DNA from 2 places in the Caproiciproducens sp. NJN-50 genome. Region 2 is predicted to be linked to the other one. Evidence: riboswitches for the same ligand, from Rfam matches in the RefSeq annotation. Region 2 holds a riboswitch; the other holds the start of a gene.
What was found. A riboswitch is a leader RNA that binds a small molecule or an ion and turns the genes downstream of it on or off. The one in region 2 is predicted to bind nickel and cobalt.
Positions count from the first base shown of each region.

Region 1 (7,525 bases), 650 kb from region 2:
TCATTTCGCGTTTCTTGACAGCTCACGCGGATATGCCGAAAAGCAGGCAATACCGGACAAGCAATACGCCTGGCTCGAAAGGGACCTGCAAAAAGCGCAGGGAAAACGGATTTATGTAATATCCCATGTGCCTCCGGCAGATCCGAGAAGCGGCGTCAAGCCCAATGAGATCCAGGCCTACACGGATAAGGTCAAAAAGGAGGGCGGCTTTGTCGAGCAGAAGCTGGAAGCTTACAGCGAAGACGAAAGCATAGACCACGGCTTTCAGACCAAGCAGGAAGCCGAACGGTTTGAAAACCTCATGACGAAATATAAGGTCGATATGGTCTATCTCTCCCATATCCACAGTTATTTTGATTACACCAGGAACGGAGTCAGATATCTCATCAGCGGAGGCGCCGGCGCGGAGCTGATGACGCAGAACAGCTATTACCATTATCTGATCGCCAAAGCCGGATCGGCGGATACGCTGACGTTGGTCCAACTGCCCTCTCTGCCGAATCTTATCCTGCAAAGGTATGCGGCGACGGTTTCTCTCTTCGTAAAGGCCATGTATCAGGAAAATCAGGCGGCGGCGGTCTTATTTATTGTGGGATTTGCATTGCTTGTACTCCTTTTGCTTACATTACTGTTCTTAAAATTGGAAAGTCGTCTTGCCGTTCTTTGGATCTTGGTGAAAGATACCGGCAGATACATGGCTAAAAGACAAAAAGAACTGCATGCAGGCAAGGGCTGAAAAAACGGGAACCTGTAATATGGATTGTTATCCGCCTCGCGGGAAACATCCCGCGAGGCGGATTTTTTGTAATACGTAGTTAAGAAAGCTCTGAACTTCGAATAAGGTCAAAATAATCACCGATTCTTACAACCCCTTTCTCCCGGTTCGATCCGAATAAACTGGTCAACGTTGCATTTCAAGCCCGATGTCATCGTTCATATTGATACTCATCAACGTTAGCTGAAGGTGGTTTCCTGTCCACAAGGCAGTGCGGAATGCATTGCTTTTCAATATTTACCACAATTGGTATGGGCCCGTAATCCTTTCATTCCTCAGGCACAGCTTTCTACTCCTTTCCCATTGCTTTGACTCATATTATAAATTGTCCTTTGAGAAAGCGCTTTAGAAGCGGAAAGAAATTATCATTAAGTTCGATGTTTAATCCTCGTTTTTTCACATCTGATTACACCTTGACAAACTATTCTCCATATAGTATCATTGAAGAATCTCTTTGCACTGCATTTTAATCTACAGTACAAACTGAGCAGGCGATGAACCGATAGGTTTGTGGGGCTGGGCCGGTGACGGCAACAGATTGACTCGTATCACATCTGTGGGACAGTTGTATGTTCCATGGATGTGTTTTTTTATACATATCTTGGAATAACTGGATTTATGGAGTGCCATAGAGCTATCTTATGAACGCCGTGAGGCGACACGGAGGTAACTGATATGACAAACCAAGAGCAAGCGCCGGTTTCGTATGGCCTTACCACTGAAAAGGCTCGGGAATTACAGGAAAGATTCGGCAAGAATGAGTTGACGCCGCAAAAAAGACAAAGCTTCTTCAGCAAGATACTTCACACCGCCAGCGAGCCTATGTTCCTTCTCCTGTTGATTGCAGCCGCGATCTACTTTTTCTTGGGAGAACCCCGCGATGGGGCAATTATGCTGATTTTTGTCGTTGGCATCATCGGCATCGATGTGATCCAGGAAAGGAAAACGGATAAAACGCTCGAGGCCCTGAAGGATCTCTCCGCGCCGCGTGTCCGGGTGATACGGGACGGCGAAGAAAAGACGATCAGCAGTGCCGATCTGGTTCCGGGCGACCTCATGCTGATCGCTGAGGGCGTCAAGATCCCGGCCGACGGAGAAGTCGTCCGGGCAAGCGATCTGTGCGTCGATGAATCCTCCCTGACCGGCGAAGCGGAGGGCGTCTGGAAAGTCGTTGCCGATTCTGCGGAGAAGCAGCCGGATACGTGGCGGCGCGACTATTGCTATGCAGGCACACTTGTCCTGCAAGGCAGCGCCCTGGTCCGGGTCGGGAAAATCGGCGCGGCGACCGAATACGGAAAGATCGGAACGAACGTGGCGAACGCGCCCGAGAACCCGACGCCGCTGCAGAAGCAGACCGGCAGATTGGTGCAGCTCTGCGCAGGCATCGCCGCCGTTCTGTTCGTGCTGGTCGGCTGCGCCACGTGGCTGAACATCCCCGACCATTCCTTCAGGGACCGGCTGATCGAGAGCATCCTCTCCGGCGTCACGCTGGCCATGGCAATGATCCCGGAGGAATTCCCGGTCATCCTCACCGTGTTCCTTTCCATGGGCGCCTGGCGGCTTGCCAAAAAGCAGTCGCTGGTACGAAAGCTCCCCGCGGTGGAAACGCTCGGCGCGGTTTCCGTCCTCTGCGTGGATAAGACCGGCACGATTACGATGAACAAAATGGCTGTCCGAGAAACCTGGGCAGTGGACGGCGACGAAAAGCATCTGGGCGAGATCATGGGCATGGCGTGTGAAACCGAGGCCTACGACCCGATGGAACAGGCGATGTTCGCCCACTGCGAGAGCCTCGGAATCACGCGCGGGCAGTTGTTTTCCGGTGAGCTTGTCAGGGAATATCCGTTTACTAACGAAGCCAAGATGATGGGCCATGTCTGGAAACGGGAAGAGCGTATCATCGTCGCTGCGAAAGGTTCGCCGGAGAAGATCCTGCGGCTGTGCGCGCTAACGGATGCTGAAGGGGACGCCGTTCAGGCCAAGTCGGGCGGAATGTCCCGGCAGGGCTTGCGGGTGATTGCAGTAGGTGAGACGGAACTGCCGTTCGGCGACAGCATACCGGAGACATTGCCCGACTGCAGGCTGCGGCTGCGCGGTCTGGTCGGCCTTGCCGATCCCCCGAGGGCGTCGGTGAGGGAAGACATCCGGTGCTGCACACAGGCCGGCGTCCGCGTCGTGATGATTACGGGCGACAACGGCATCACCGCCAGCTCCATCGCTAGACAGGTCGGGATACCCAACTGCGAAAAAATCATCACCGGCGACGAACTGGACCGAATGACCGATGAAGAGCTCCGAGAAAAGGTGAGAAGTGTCAGCATCTTTTCCCGCGTGGTGCCGGAGCATAAGATGCGGATCGTCAAAGCGTTCCGGGAAAACGGCGAGGTCGTCGCTATGACGGGCGACGGAGTCAACGACGCGCCCGCACTCAAGTATGCCGATATTGGTATCTCCATGGGTAAGCGCGGCTCGGAGGTCTCGCGCGAGGCCGCCGACCTGATCCTGCTGGACGATAATTTCTCGACCATCGTGGAAACCATACGCGACGGCAGGCGGATCTACGATAATATCAAGAAAGCCGTGGGCTATGTGTTCGCCATCCACATCCCGATCGCATTTTCCTGCCTGCTGGCGCCGATGCTCGGGGTGAACCCTGCGAGCCTCATGCTGCTGCCCTTGCATGTGGTGTTGCTCGAACTTATCATCGACCCAACCTGCTCGATCGTTCTGGAACGCCAGCCGGCGGAACGCGACATCATGGCGCGCTTGCCGCGCGACCCCAGTGAAAAGATCATCAATGCCGCGGGCCTTATCAAAAGCCTGCTGCAGGGCTTTGCCGTCTTCGCCGCCTCCTTCGGGACATATTTTTCCGTTTTGCAAATGGATCCACAAAACAACGCGCCGGTCGCCCGCGCGATGGGGCTGACCGTCATCTTCCTGAGTAATCTTCTGCTGGTGCTGGTCAACAGTTCGCATACGGATTTTGCGTTCCGATCGTTGGCCCGTCTCGTAAAGGACAAGGTAATGTGGGCGATCTTTGCCGGCACCATTCTGGGGCTCCTGCTGATCCTGTATACTCCGCTCGCCGGATTCTTAAAACTGGCTCCGCTGAACGGTCCGGAGTTTCTCACCGTGATGGGAATTTCAGCGGTTGCGGTTCTATGGTTCGAGCTTGTGAAGCTTGGGCGATGTCTGAAAAGAAAATGAGCGAAGCGAAAGCATATGTGGGCCGCCATAATCGGCGGCCCACTTTTTACCTGTATAAATTATGGTATAATAGATCAGGCAATGAATTGCGAATTGTTTATATGATCTAGCAAAGCGACAAAATGGAATTTGGAAGGGAAGCTTCCCCTATGGAATTTAACGAGAAATTGCAGGAACTTCGCAAGCGGAAAGGTCTCACGCAGGAGGAGCTTGCGGAGGCGCTGTTCGTATCACGTACCGCTGTATCGAAATGGGAGTCGGGACGCGGCTACCCAGGCATCGATTCCCTGAAGGTAATTGCGAGTTTCTTTTCCGTGTCCATTGATGAACTCTTGTCTGGCGAGGAGCTGGTCAGCATTGCGCAAAACGACCAGGCCCAAAAAATGCGGCAAATGCGCGATCTGGTGTTTGGCCTGCTGGACTGTGCCATGGCGCTGTTTCTGTTTTTCCCGTTGTTCGGTCAGGCGGAGGAGGGGGTAATCCGCATTGTCTCCCTGCTCTCCCTGACGTCGATATCCCCGGACATAAAAGTCACATACTTTACGCTTGTGTCGCTCACCGTTTTATGCGGGCTTGCGACCCTTGCCTTGCAGGGAAGGCAGGTGCGATTCTGGAATCAGATCAAAAGTGGTTTCTCTCTGCTTTTCAGCGTATCTGGCGTTCTGGTTTTCATTCTGAGCCGCGAGCCATATGCCGCTTCGCTCACATTCTTGTTTCTGCTCATCAAGGGGATTTTGCTGTTAAAACGCCGATGACACGAATCGTATCGGCATTGTGACGGCGGGATTCTACCGCTTTTCGGCTCCTGGAGGTAGAGTAAGCATGTAAAAAACGCTTACACCCCATTAAGAAAAGGAGCTTTGAAAATGAAATGGAATTCTCGTTCCCTGGGTAGCTTTCTGCCCGCCGTCTGCCTGTCTGTGCTGTTTATCCTTTATACAATGCTGATCCGGAATATTGATGTGAAACCCATCGGGCCGAACGGTTCTGCCGTGGGCTTTGCAACGGTCAACGGGTGGGCGCATGACCTGCTCGGCGTAAACTGGACGCTTTATATAATCACCGACTGGCTGGGGCTTGTGCCTGTCTTTGTCGCTTTTGGATTTGCTGCCCTGGGGCTTACGCAGCTCATACGGCGCAAAAGCCTTCTTCGGGTGGACGGCAGCATCCTTGTGCTGGGCGGCTTCTATGTGCTGGTCATGGGCGCGTATCTCTTTTTCGAATATTATCGTGTGAATTACAGGCCGGTTTTGATCGACGGTATCTTGGAGACGTCCTATCCGTCCTCCACCACCATGCTGGTTCTGTGCGTGATGCTCACCGCCATGATGCAGTTTCGCCGTCTGACCTGCAATAGAACTGTAAAAAACGCAGTAAACACTGTGCTTGCGGCATTTACTGCATTTATGGTGATTGGGCGTTTGGTGTCGGGCGTTCATTGGCTGACCGACATCTTGGGCGGGGCGCTGCTCAGCGCGGCGCTTGTTCTGTTGTATCGCGGCGCGAATGCGTTTATAGCCGAAAGCCAGCACGAAGCTAAAGCAGCCGGTAGTCCTACAAATTGAAATTTGCAGGAGGAGATTATGAGCAAACCGGGAAGATGATGTACTACGTCGGCTTCCCGGTCTTTTTCGTCATCTGTAACTACCCATGTCGGGTACTCACGGAAGGCCCAAGCACACCCCGCGCGGAAAAAAGCGCTGCTACATTTTCTGTGACGGCACTGAACGCTTCTTGGACCAAACATGGTATAATAGGCACATGCAGAATTCGCTTGTATACTTCTTTTGGTTTAGTCTTGATTCTCTCGCGGCGTATCGGTTTAGGATTGAGCCAGAAGGAGGGATCAATAAAAACCGTAAAGTCTGTATCAGAGATAACTGGAGTAAGTATTAGAACATTGCGATTATCTGGTGGTTAGGTTATAAGCAATTGGGAAGCTGATGTGTTGCATTAGTTTCCCATTATTTTTTCATCGCTTATAGCAACCATGTTGGGTACTCCCGCAAGGCCCAGACACACCGGAAGGTGTTCCCGCATATCAAATCACAACTATACAATCCTTAAAACTCCGCAATTTGAATCAAGAAATATGAGGCAGCATGCGTTATACTGATAGTCAGGAGGATGCATCCCATGGATTACTCACAGTGCGTTCAAAATACGATAGCCTATATCGAGCAGCACCTTTCCGACAATTTGTCGCTTAATTTGCTTGCCGGCGAATCGGGCTTTTCTAAATATCACTTTCTGCGCATTTTTGAACGGGAAACCGGGTCCGGCCTATGGGAGTATATTCAGAACCGCAGAATGACAAAAGCGGCGCTACGGCTGCAATCGACCGTTTGAACAAATATTTCACTTTCAGCCAGATGCCGATGGTAAGCAGTGATTATTGGAATATGGTATTTGCGCCTCATTCAAGTATGGAATCGGACGTAAAAGGGCAGCAGATTTTGCAGACACTGGGTGAAAATATGTCCGTTATGCTCAAAGCAAAGAATGAATGAGAAAGCGAGGTTTTCAAGATGATATTGGTAATCTGGGCAAGCCCCAATACCGATGGCCTGACTGCATCGGCCAAGGATAAAATTGTGGAAGGAATCAAAGCCGCTAACGGTGAAGTAGAACTGCTTCATCTGAACGAGTACAATATTGAACGATGCCGTACCTGCGGGAATGGGTGGGGCCTTTGCTCATCGGAAGGACGCTGTGTTATTTCCGACGGCTTCGCCGCCATATACGATAAAATGAAAGCTGCCGACGGCATCGTGTTTGTGACGCCTGTATATTGGCATGACCTTGCCGAATGCTTGAAATCGTTTTTAGACCGGTTGCGTCGCTGCGAGACGGCACATAACCACTTGCTGCGTGACAAGGAATGTATGCTTGTCGCCTGTGCCGGGGGTTCGGGTAACGGCGCTGTTCAATGTCTTGAACATTTAGAGGAAATTCTCGGTCATATGGGTATGAAAGTCAAGGAACGTTTGCCGGTCATTCAATTTAACAAAGGCTATATGCTCCCTGCGCTAATCGGTGCAGGAGAGGCGTTTGCGGTACATATTCAAAATAAATCATAGTTTATTATAATTAAAAGACTCAGATTTTTAACGCAGAATGAGTGAATGGGAGGCTGATATGAATTTCAGCTTCCCATTATCTGTTTTCATCGTCTATAATTACCATGTCGGGTACTCATGAAGCGCCCGGACACATCGAAACGTGTTGCCACAGATGAAGTAATCAGTCTGGAATTTGATTACCGAGGGCGAGATCATGTCCAAGAAGTCTTGCAGATGAACGTTGTCTTCCCTTACGGGAGCTGTCTTTAAGTTTGTACGGGCGTGAAAATTTCCTCCTTTGAGATTTAGAAATAAAAAAGCCCGCCGAATAACGACAGACTGACTGGCCGAGAAAACTTGACTTGATTTCCCCTTTCTCTGAGTTTACACTACTTAATTGTAGGAGATGAATGTATTGACTAATGAGGAAATAGAAAGAGAGAATCAGTTCATCGATTTGAAAAGCCCTAAGGAAACGGGG
Region 1 is NZ_CP035283.1:2,491,027-2,498,551, reverse strand. Features, by position in the region: gene EQM14_RS12065 (metallophosphoesterase family protein) at 1-736, shown strand, start outside; partial or broken gene EQM14_RS16755 (cupin domain-containing protein) at 874-1,043, opposite strand; NiCo riboswitch at 1,249-1,342, shown strand; gene EQM14_RS12055 (cation-translocating P-type ATPase) at 1,451-3,982, shown strand; gene EQM14_RS12050 (helix-turn-helix domain-containing protein) at 4,132-4,737, shown strand; gene EQM14_RS12045 (phosphatase PAP2 family protein) at 4,849-5,547, shown strand; gene EQM14_RS12040 (AraC family transcriptional regulator) at 6,119-6,331, shown strand; gene EQM14_RS12035 (flavodoxin family protein) at 6,511-7,062, shown strand.
Region 1: linked by a shared signal. The riboswitch ahead of EQM14_RS12055 (cation-translocating P-type ATPase) and the one ahead of EQM14_RS08825 (cation-translocating P-type ATPase) in region 2 are both predicted to bind nickel and cobalt.

Region 2 (7,525 bases):
CAGAGAATTACAAATTTATCTTATGATAGCGCAGATATGGAATAAAGTCAACACAGAACGGAATATAATCATATGATAAGCGTACTTAGTGCCAACATCAATTACAATAGTGGAAAATTGAAAGAGCAAAGCCGACTTGTCCGCCGAAGATGCCGGAAAGGCGTTGGAAAAGATTAAAAATACCGCCAGATTACCGTTAAGTTCTTTCATAATGAATTTAATTTCCGTTCGGCTTGCCATCTTAGGTTGGAAGTATTATAATATTTCCGCAGACGGTTCGGGAGGGTGAAAAACATGGACACCAATATCTTAAATCTGAGTCAGGCATCGGAATTTTTGGGGATCAGCGAGAAGACGCTGATCAAGCTGCTCCGGGAGGAGCATATTCCCGCCCGGAAAATCGGCCGGGAATGGCGCTTCAGCCGGGAAGCGCTGGTCCGCTGGCTCGCCGCCGGGGATTCGACGAACTATATCAACCAAAACGAGCGGTACATGGTTTCCGAGGACACGCCCGGCAGATCCCCCGACCTGTTCGACGGCATCGGAAGCAGACTGGACTCTCTGCGAAAAAACGGAAACCGCATCCAGGCGTTGCTGCCGGATCTGGGCAGGGACGTCACGATCCCGCGGGAAGCCACTCTGCGCGTCAGCTATAAGCAGCAGCGGGAGATCGAAAAGCTGGAGTTCAAAATTTTCTGGAGCCTGCGAGAAGAATGCAAACTGGAAACAAATCAGAAGTCCGGAACTTTTCCTCAAAAGAAAAATCGATAATACGTTCGCCCGGGCCGCGCGGATATCCGCCCCGGTTCAGACCTCCATGCAGCGAGCTGCCGGCTTGTCCGGCAGATTCGCTGTTTTTCCATGTTTTCGCCGGGAATCCGAGGCAGGACACGTCCGTGAGCTGATTCGGGGCATCGACCGATTCGACATTCGCAAAAAGGCCGCTTTTCACTTGGGTGATAGCCATCGCCAAAAACTGCTATCTTGATTGAAAGGAAGTTCAAAATGCAGGAATGGGTCATCCATATTATGAACCAGTACGGATACGTGGGGATAGCACTGCTGATTGCAATCGAGAACCTGTTTCCTCCCATTCCTTCCGAGCTGATCCTGACTTTCGGCGGCTTCATGACCACTTACACCAGCATGAACATCTGGATTGTCACCTTGTCCGCCACCATCGGGTCGGTGGCTGGGGCAATCGTCCTTTACGGTGTCGGACGGCTGCTTCCGGCCGAGAAAATGGACAGGTTCATCGGGAAATGGGGACATGTCCTCGGGCTGAAAAAAGGGGATGTGGAACGGGCGGAAGGCTGGTTTAATCGGCGCGGTGCCTCCACCGTCTTTTTTTGCCGGTTTATTCCATTAGTCCGAAGCCTCATCTCCATCCCCGCGGGGATGGCGCGGATGCGCAGAGGCAGGTTCCTTTTGTACACCACCCTCGGCTCCGCAATTTGGAATGTGGTTCTGGTGGCGCTGGGTGCTTTTGCCGGAGCCGGCTGGGAACGCGTCAGCCAATCCATGAATCTCTATACCTACATTACTCTCGCCGTGATGGCGGTCGGCGGGGTTGGTTTTGTTGTTTGGATTTCTAAAAAAAGGAAAAAGAAAAAATAGGTTTTCTCTCAGGATCCGCCATAAAATTCATGATGGGAATCTTATCTTTTTGTTTTTAATCACTTGACGCGAGTAAATGAATATGATAGAATATCTTTCATCTCTTTGCGCTGCATTTGATCTACAGTACAAACTGAGCAGGCGATAAACCCGATATGGGTTTATGGGGCTGGGCCTCGCGGCAACAGGTTGATCAGAACCTGTGGGACAGTATGTTGTCTCACTGGTATTTTTGTACCCTTTTGAGACTGCAGCTGTATCTTTGCAATGCCATGGAGCTGTCGCATAAATGCTTAAGAAGCATTATGGAGGTAACTTTTATGACAGAACGAAAGAACACCACAAATCCAACCGGCCTGACGACGGCGGAAGCCGTGCAACGTCAAAAGCGATTCGGCAGGAACGAATTGATTCCGAAAAAGAAGAAGAATGTTCTTCAAGAGATTTTGAAAGCCTTGTCGGAACCTATGTTTTTGCTGCTCATCGTGACGGCGGTCATCTATTTTTTGCTGGGTGAGCCGCGCGACGGAGTTGTTATGCTGATCTTTGTATCGGGTATGATCAGTATCGATGTGATCCAGGGCTGGAAAACCGACAAGACCCTGAACGCCTTAAAGGATCTCGCGGCACCGCGCATTACGGTGCTGCGGGACGGAGCGGAGCAGCGGATCGACAGCGCTGATCTTGTCCCGGGAGATATCATGCTGATTGCCGAAGGCGACAAGATCCCGGCGGACGGGGAGATCCTTCAGGCAAACGATCTGTGCGTCGACGAGTCGTCCATGACGGGCGAAGCGGAAGGCGTTTGGAAGGTCGCGCTCGGGACCGCCGATACAGACGGCGGGCACTGGCGGTGCGACCACTGCTACGCGGGGACTCTTGTGACGCAGGGAAGCGCGCTGGTCCGCGTGGATCAAATCGGCAAAGCCACCGAGTTCGGGAAAATCGGTACAAATGTCGTCGGCGCGCCGGAAGCCCCGTCGCCGCTTCAGAGGCAGACCCGCGGGCTCGTGAAGCTTTGCGCGGTTATTGCGGCGGTCCTGTTTGTATTGGTAGGCTGCTTCACTTGGCTGAATATCCCGGACCACCAATTTACCGACAGGCTGATCGAAAGCATCCTTTCCGGCGTCACGCTCGCCATGGCCATGATCCCGGAAGAGTTCCCGGTTATTTTGACAGTCTTCCTTTCCATGGGCGCATGGCGGCTTGCAAAAAGGCATTCGCTTATGCGCAGGCTGGCTTCCGTAGAAACGCTCGGCGCCGTGTCGGTTCTTTGCGTTGATAAGACCGGCACCATTACGATGAATCAGATGACCGTATGCGATACGTGGACGGAGGAAAACAAAGAGCGGGACCTCTGCGCGGTCATGGGGATGGCCTGTGAACCGGACGCATATGACCCTATGGAAAAGGCCATGATTTCGTATTGTGAAGGCAGGGGCCTGTCCAAGGAGTTCCTTTTCGGCGGCGAACTGATTCAGGAATATTCGTTTACCCATGAAGCGAAAATGATGGGCCACGTCTGGCGGCGCGGCAACCAAATTCTGATCGCCGCGAAAGGCTCTCCGGAAAAGATCCTCGCTTTATGTAATCTCAATTCGGACGAACGGGACAAAGTACAGGAAAAAGCCGCCGATATGGCGGCACGCGGGCTCCGTGTGATTGCGGTTGGCAGAATGGACGTTGGAACGGCGGACGAAGTTCCCGCTTCTTTGGCCCAGTGCCGCCTTCAGTTCTGTGGGTTGGTTGGCCTTGCGGATCCTCCGAGGGAATCCGTAAAAGCGGATATTCTCCGCTGCAGGAAGGCAGGCGTCCGCGTTGTGATGATTACGGGCGACAACGGCATCACGGCAAGCGCGATCGCGAAGCAGATCGGCATGCCATGCGGGGAATCCGTCACCGGCGACGAGATCGACCGGATGACGGATGAGGAACTTCAGAAACGGGTCCGTTCCGTCAGCATTTTTTCCCGCGTCGTCCCGGAGCATAAGATGCGCATCGTGAAAGCTTTCAAGGCAAACGGCGAGATCGTGGCAATGACGGGCGACGGGGTCAACGACGCCCCCGCGCTCAAATATGCCGATATCGGCATCGCGATGGGAAAGCGCGGTTCGGAGGTGTCCCGCGAAGCCGCCGATCTCATCCTGCTTGACGATAATTTTTCGACGATTGTGGATACCATCAGGGACGGCAGGCGGATTTACGACAACATCAAAAAAGCGGTCGGATATGTGTTCACGATTCACATTCCAATCGCGTTTTCCTGTCTGTTGGCCCCTCTCCTAAAAGTAAATCCGGCGAATCTTATGTTACTGCCCATCCATGTCGTCCTTTTGGAACTGATTATCGATCCGACCTGCTCCATCATTTTTGAACGACAGCCCGCGGAACAGAATGTGATGGAACGCGATCCCCGTGATCCGAAAGAAAAACTGATGAGAGCGAAAGGTCTCTTCAGAAGCATTCTGCAGGGGCTGACGGTTTTTGCCTCTTCTTTTGGAACCTATTATACGGTTCTTATGGCAGATCCAGCCGTAAACGCTCCGGTTGCCCGTGCAATGGGCCTTTCCATTATTTTTCTAAGCAATCTGCTTTTGGTTCTGGTCAACAGTTCCCAAACGGATTTTGCATTCCAGTCATTCCACCGTCTGATCAAAGACAAGGTGATGTGGGCGGCCTTTGCGGGAACCATTTCCATGCTTGTCCTGCTCTTATACACTCCGCTTTCAGCCTTTGTGAAGCTGGCTCCGCTGACCGGACCGGAAGCGATCGCCGTAATCGTGATGTCGGCGGCGTCGGTACTTTGGGTCGAAATCGTAAAACTTGTAAAACATCTGAGAAAGAATTAACAGGAAAATCAGAACGGCTGTGTCATCCCAACGGATGATGCGGCCGTTCAAGTTTGTCGGTTCCCTGAAATGCCCGGAATCAAACCAGTTCATCATACGGATCGACGTCATATTTTAGCAATAGCCTGGTAAGATGCTCCGCGTGCCCTTTTTCGTCATCAATCACGGCCTGCAAGGTGGTGCGGATATCCCGGTATGGATATTTTGGCAGCTGCGCTTCATACAGAATCACGGCCTCGAGTTCTCCCTTGATATCGTCCCGGATATCGTTCAGAATGGCCGCACCGCCGGACTGGGAATGGGAGAGCGACACCGGTGTCTGGGGCCCGGGGTTGTCGCCCTTATGAGCTAAAAACTGTTTATACTGCTCCGGATCATATTTGCGGAGCAGCTTCAGAACCCAGCCGTAATGCTGCTTTTCGTCGAGCATAATACTGTGCCAGGCATCGTTTATTTCAGAAATGTCCGAGTTGGCGATGTGGGTTTGGTAACCGTTAATCGCGATGATTTCACTGATCAGGATTTCCCTGAGTTTATCCGTAAACTTCTGTGCCGTACCCTGCGGCTGTCCGTTCGGATGCGTATAACTCATGATAATCCTCCGCCTTTCATATAAATCTGCCTTCAGCCGCTGAGAGGCCCTCCCTTTTAGCCTCAAAATTGGACAGGCAGGAATAGCGTACAGTAGGCTGATCCTGCCTTAGTCATCTGTTCAAATCTTTTTCTGCATCATTATTCCAATGAGACTTGGGCCCGAATTCAAATACTCCAAAGCGCTTGATGATACCGTTATTTTATGTCCCTGTTGCTATTGCGTCGTCTTTCGTTTTGTGAACGGTTCCCCAAGGATGTTGGGGAGGTGCATAAATCGAATATACTTTTAAGGGTACGGTGCCTACATTGACGACGTTATGCCATGTCCCGGCCGGTATGACAATGGCATCGCTTGGCCCGACTCGCTTTTGAAAATTCATATTGTCTCTCCGGTTTCCGAACTTCGCAAGCCCTTCGCCCTGCTCGATGTGGATAAACTGGTCAACATCAGGGTGCATTTCCAAGCCGATATCATCGTTCACACGAATGCTCATCAGCGTAAGCTGCAGATGATTCCCTGTCCATAAAGCGGTACGGAAGGTATTGTTTTGCTCCGTAACCGCTTCAATATTCACTACTATTGGTATGGGGCCATAGTCTCTTAATTCTTCATCAGGCATATCTTCCGATCCTCTCCCGTTGATTTTAACCCATAATATGAATTATCTGCCGGAAAAGTGCTTTTCAAAACGATATGGGTTTCGAGCGTTGTTCCATGTTATTGCCGCGCGATTGGCTCAGTTCGTTTCAATCTGTTCCGCTGAGGGGAACGGAAACCTTGCTTAGACCCAATAAACCTGTAGACGGAAATTCATCCCCAATATTTGCATCTTTAAATGAATCATTATGCTTGAGCCAAGGCATTGGAAACTGCATCCATAATGCCCCCGCTGCTGTATGTCGCGCCGGATACAGCGTCCACTTCCGCTGTCTGGCTGCTGATGATTTCATTGGAAACCATTGTGTACGCAGCATTGAAAAAGCTCGGAGCATCCTCGCTGGAATCCACTTGGATTGCAGTAATTTTCCCGCCTGAAACTTCGACCGTCACCGTCGTTGTGCCTCCCCGAAATCCGGCGCCAAGTCCATGATAAGTACCGTCCTTATACCGCCCCGATGACTGAGCGGAAAGTGTATGGACATAAAAGAAAGCACAGCATCCGGCCGGCAAAATATACGGCCAGTTGGGCGTGGATCACGCTCCAGTCCTGCCGCCTGCCGGTCAATTTTTTCGTGATGTCCATCATGGCCAGATACAGCATCTTGAGCAGGCTGTCATCCGTCGGAAAGACCGATTTCGCCTTCGTCACCTTTCGGAGCTGCCGGTTGAAGCCTTCAATAACATTGGTGGTGTAGATCAGCCGGCGCACCCCCGCCTCATTTCAGCTAAACTAATACCTGTATCATTATTTTTTGATATGCGTTATACATAGATCAAACATCATTTTAATATGTGCATCATTCAGTGAATAATAAGCGATTTTCCCGTCACGCCTGTATTTAATTAAGTGGGTTTGCCGTAACGATTTTAGATGATGCGAAATAGCAGGCTTCGACATATTCAGCAAAGCTGCAATATCACACACGCACATTTCAGAAAGCATAAGCGCATTTATAATTTTTAGGCGTGTAGGATCGCTGAGTACTTTAAATATACCAGCCATATTATACAAAGTATCATCGTCAGTTATTTCTTTTTTCACTTTATCTAATATATCCTGATGAACAATAGTGATATCACACATTGCATTTTCTTGATCTGTCATGTTTTCCTGGTTTTCAGACATTATAGCCACCCTTGTATTATAAAGTAGTAGTTTATAGAGCCCCTCTCCAAGGGCTGTGCTACACTGTAAGGGATGCTGTGGATTGGTTATTGTCTCCTACCACCAGATGGTTCCTGAAAGGTTCCGACCACAGCCCTTTGCAGTTTTTTGTTAATCAGTTAAATACCGCCGGACGGTTTATGTGGAACAAGGTTACAAAGCAAAGCGTTCTGTGGAGGCAGCATCACAATTTTACCGTCGGAGGGCTTGTTATGATTTCTGTTGGAATTGACGTTGCCAAGGACAAGCACGATTGCTTCATCATCAACTCGGAAGGCGAAGTCCTCGCAGATGTATTCACCATCCCAAACAACATGGATGGTTTTCATCGCCTGCTGCAAAGGATTCGAGACTGCACCTCACCTCAAGACAAAATAAAGGTAGGGCTTGAGGCAACCGGGCATTACAGCTACAACATCCTCGGGTTTCTTCTTGACAATGGGCTACCCACCTATGTCTTGAACCCCCTGCACACCAACCTTGTATTATAAAGTAGTAGTTTATAGAGCCCCTCTCCAAGGGCTGTGCTACACTGTAAGGGATGCTGTGGATTGGTTATTGTCTCCTACCACCAGATGGTTCCTGAAAGGTTCCGACCACAGCCCTTTGCAGTTTTTTGTTAATCAGTTAAATACCGCC
Region 2 is NZ_CP035283.1:1,839,167-1,846,691, reverse strand. Features, by position in the region: gene EQM14_RS08835 (helix-turn-helix domain-containing protein) at 295-771, shown strand; gene EQM14_RS08830 (DedA family protein) at 1,006-1,617, shown strand; NiCo riboswitch at 1,741-1,830, shown strand; gene EQM14_RS08825 (cation-translocating P-type ATPase) at 1,938-4,466, shown strand; gene EQM14_RS08820 (ferritin-like domain-containing protein) at 4,546-5,058, opposite strand; partial or broken gene EQM14_RS08815 (cupin domain-containing protein) at 5,261-5,668, opposite strand; gene EQM14_RS16975 (FMN-binding protein) at 5,905-6,231, opposite strand; partial or broken gene EQM14_RS08805 (transposase) at 6,164-6,430, opposite strand; gene EQM14_RS08800 (ArsR/SmtB family transcription factor) at 6,467-6,847, opposite strand; partial or broken gene EQM14_RS08795 (IS110 family transposase) at 7,099-7,368, shown strand.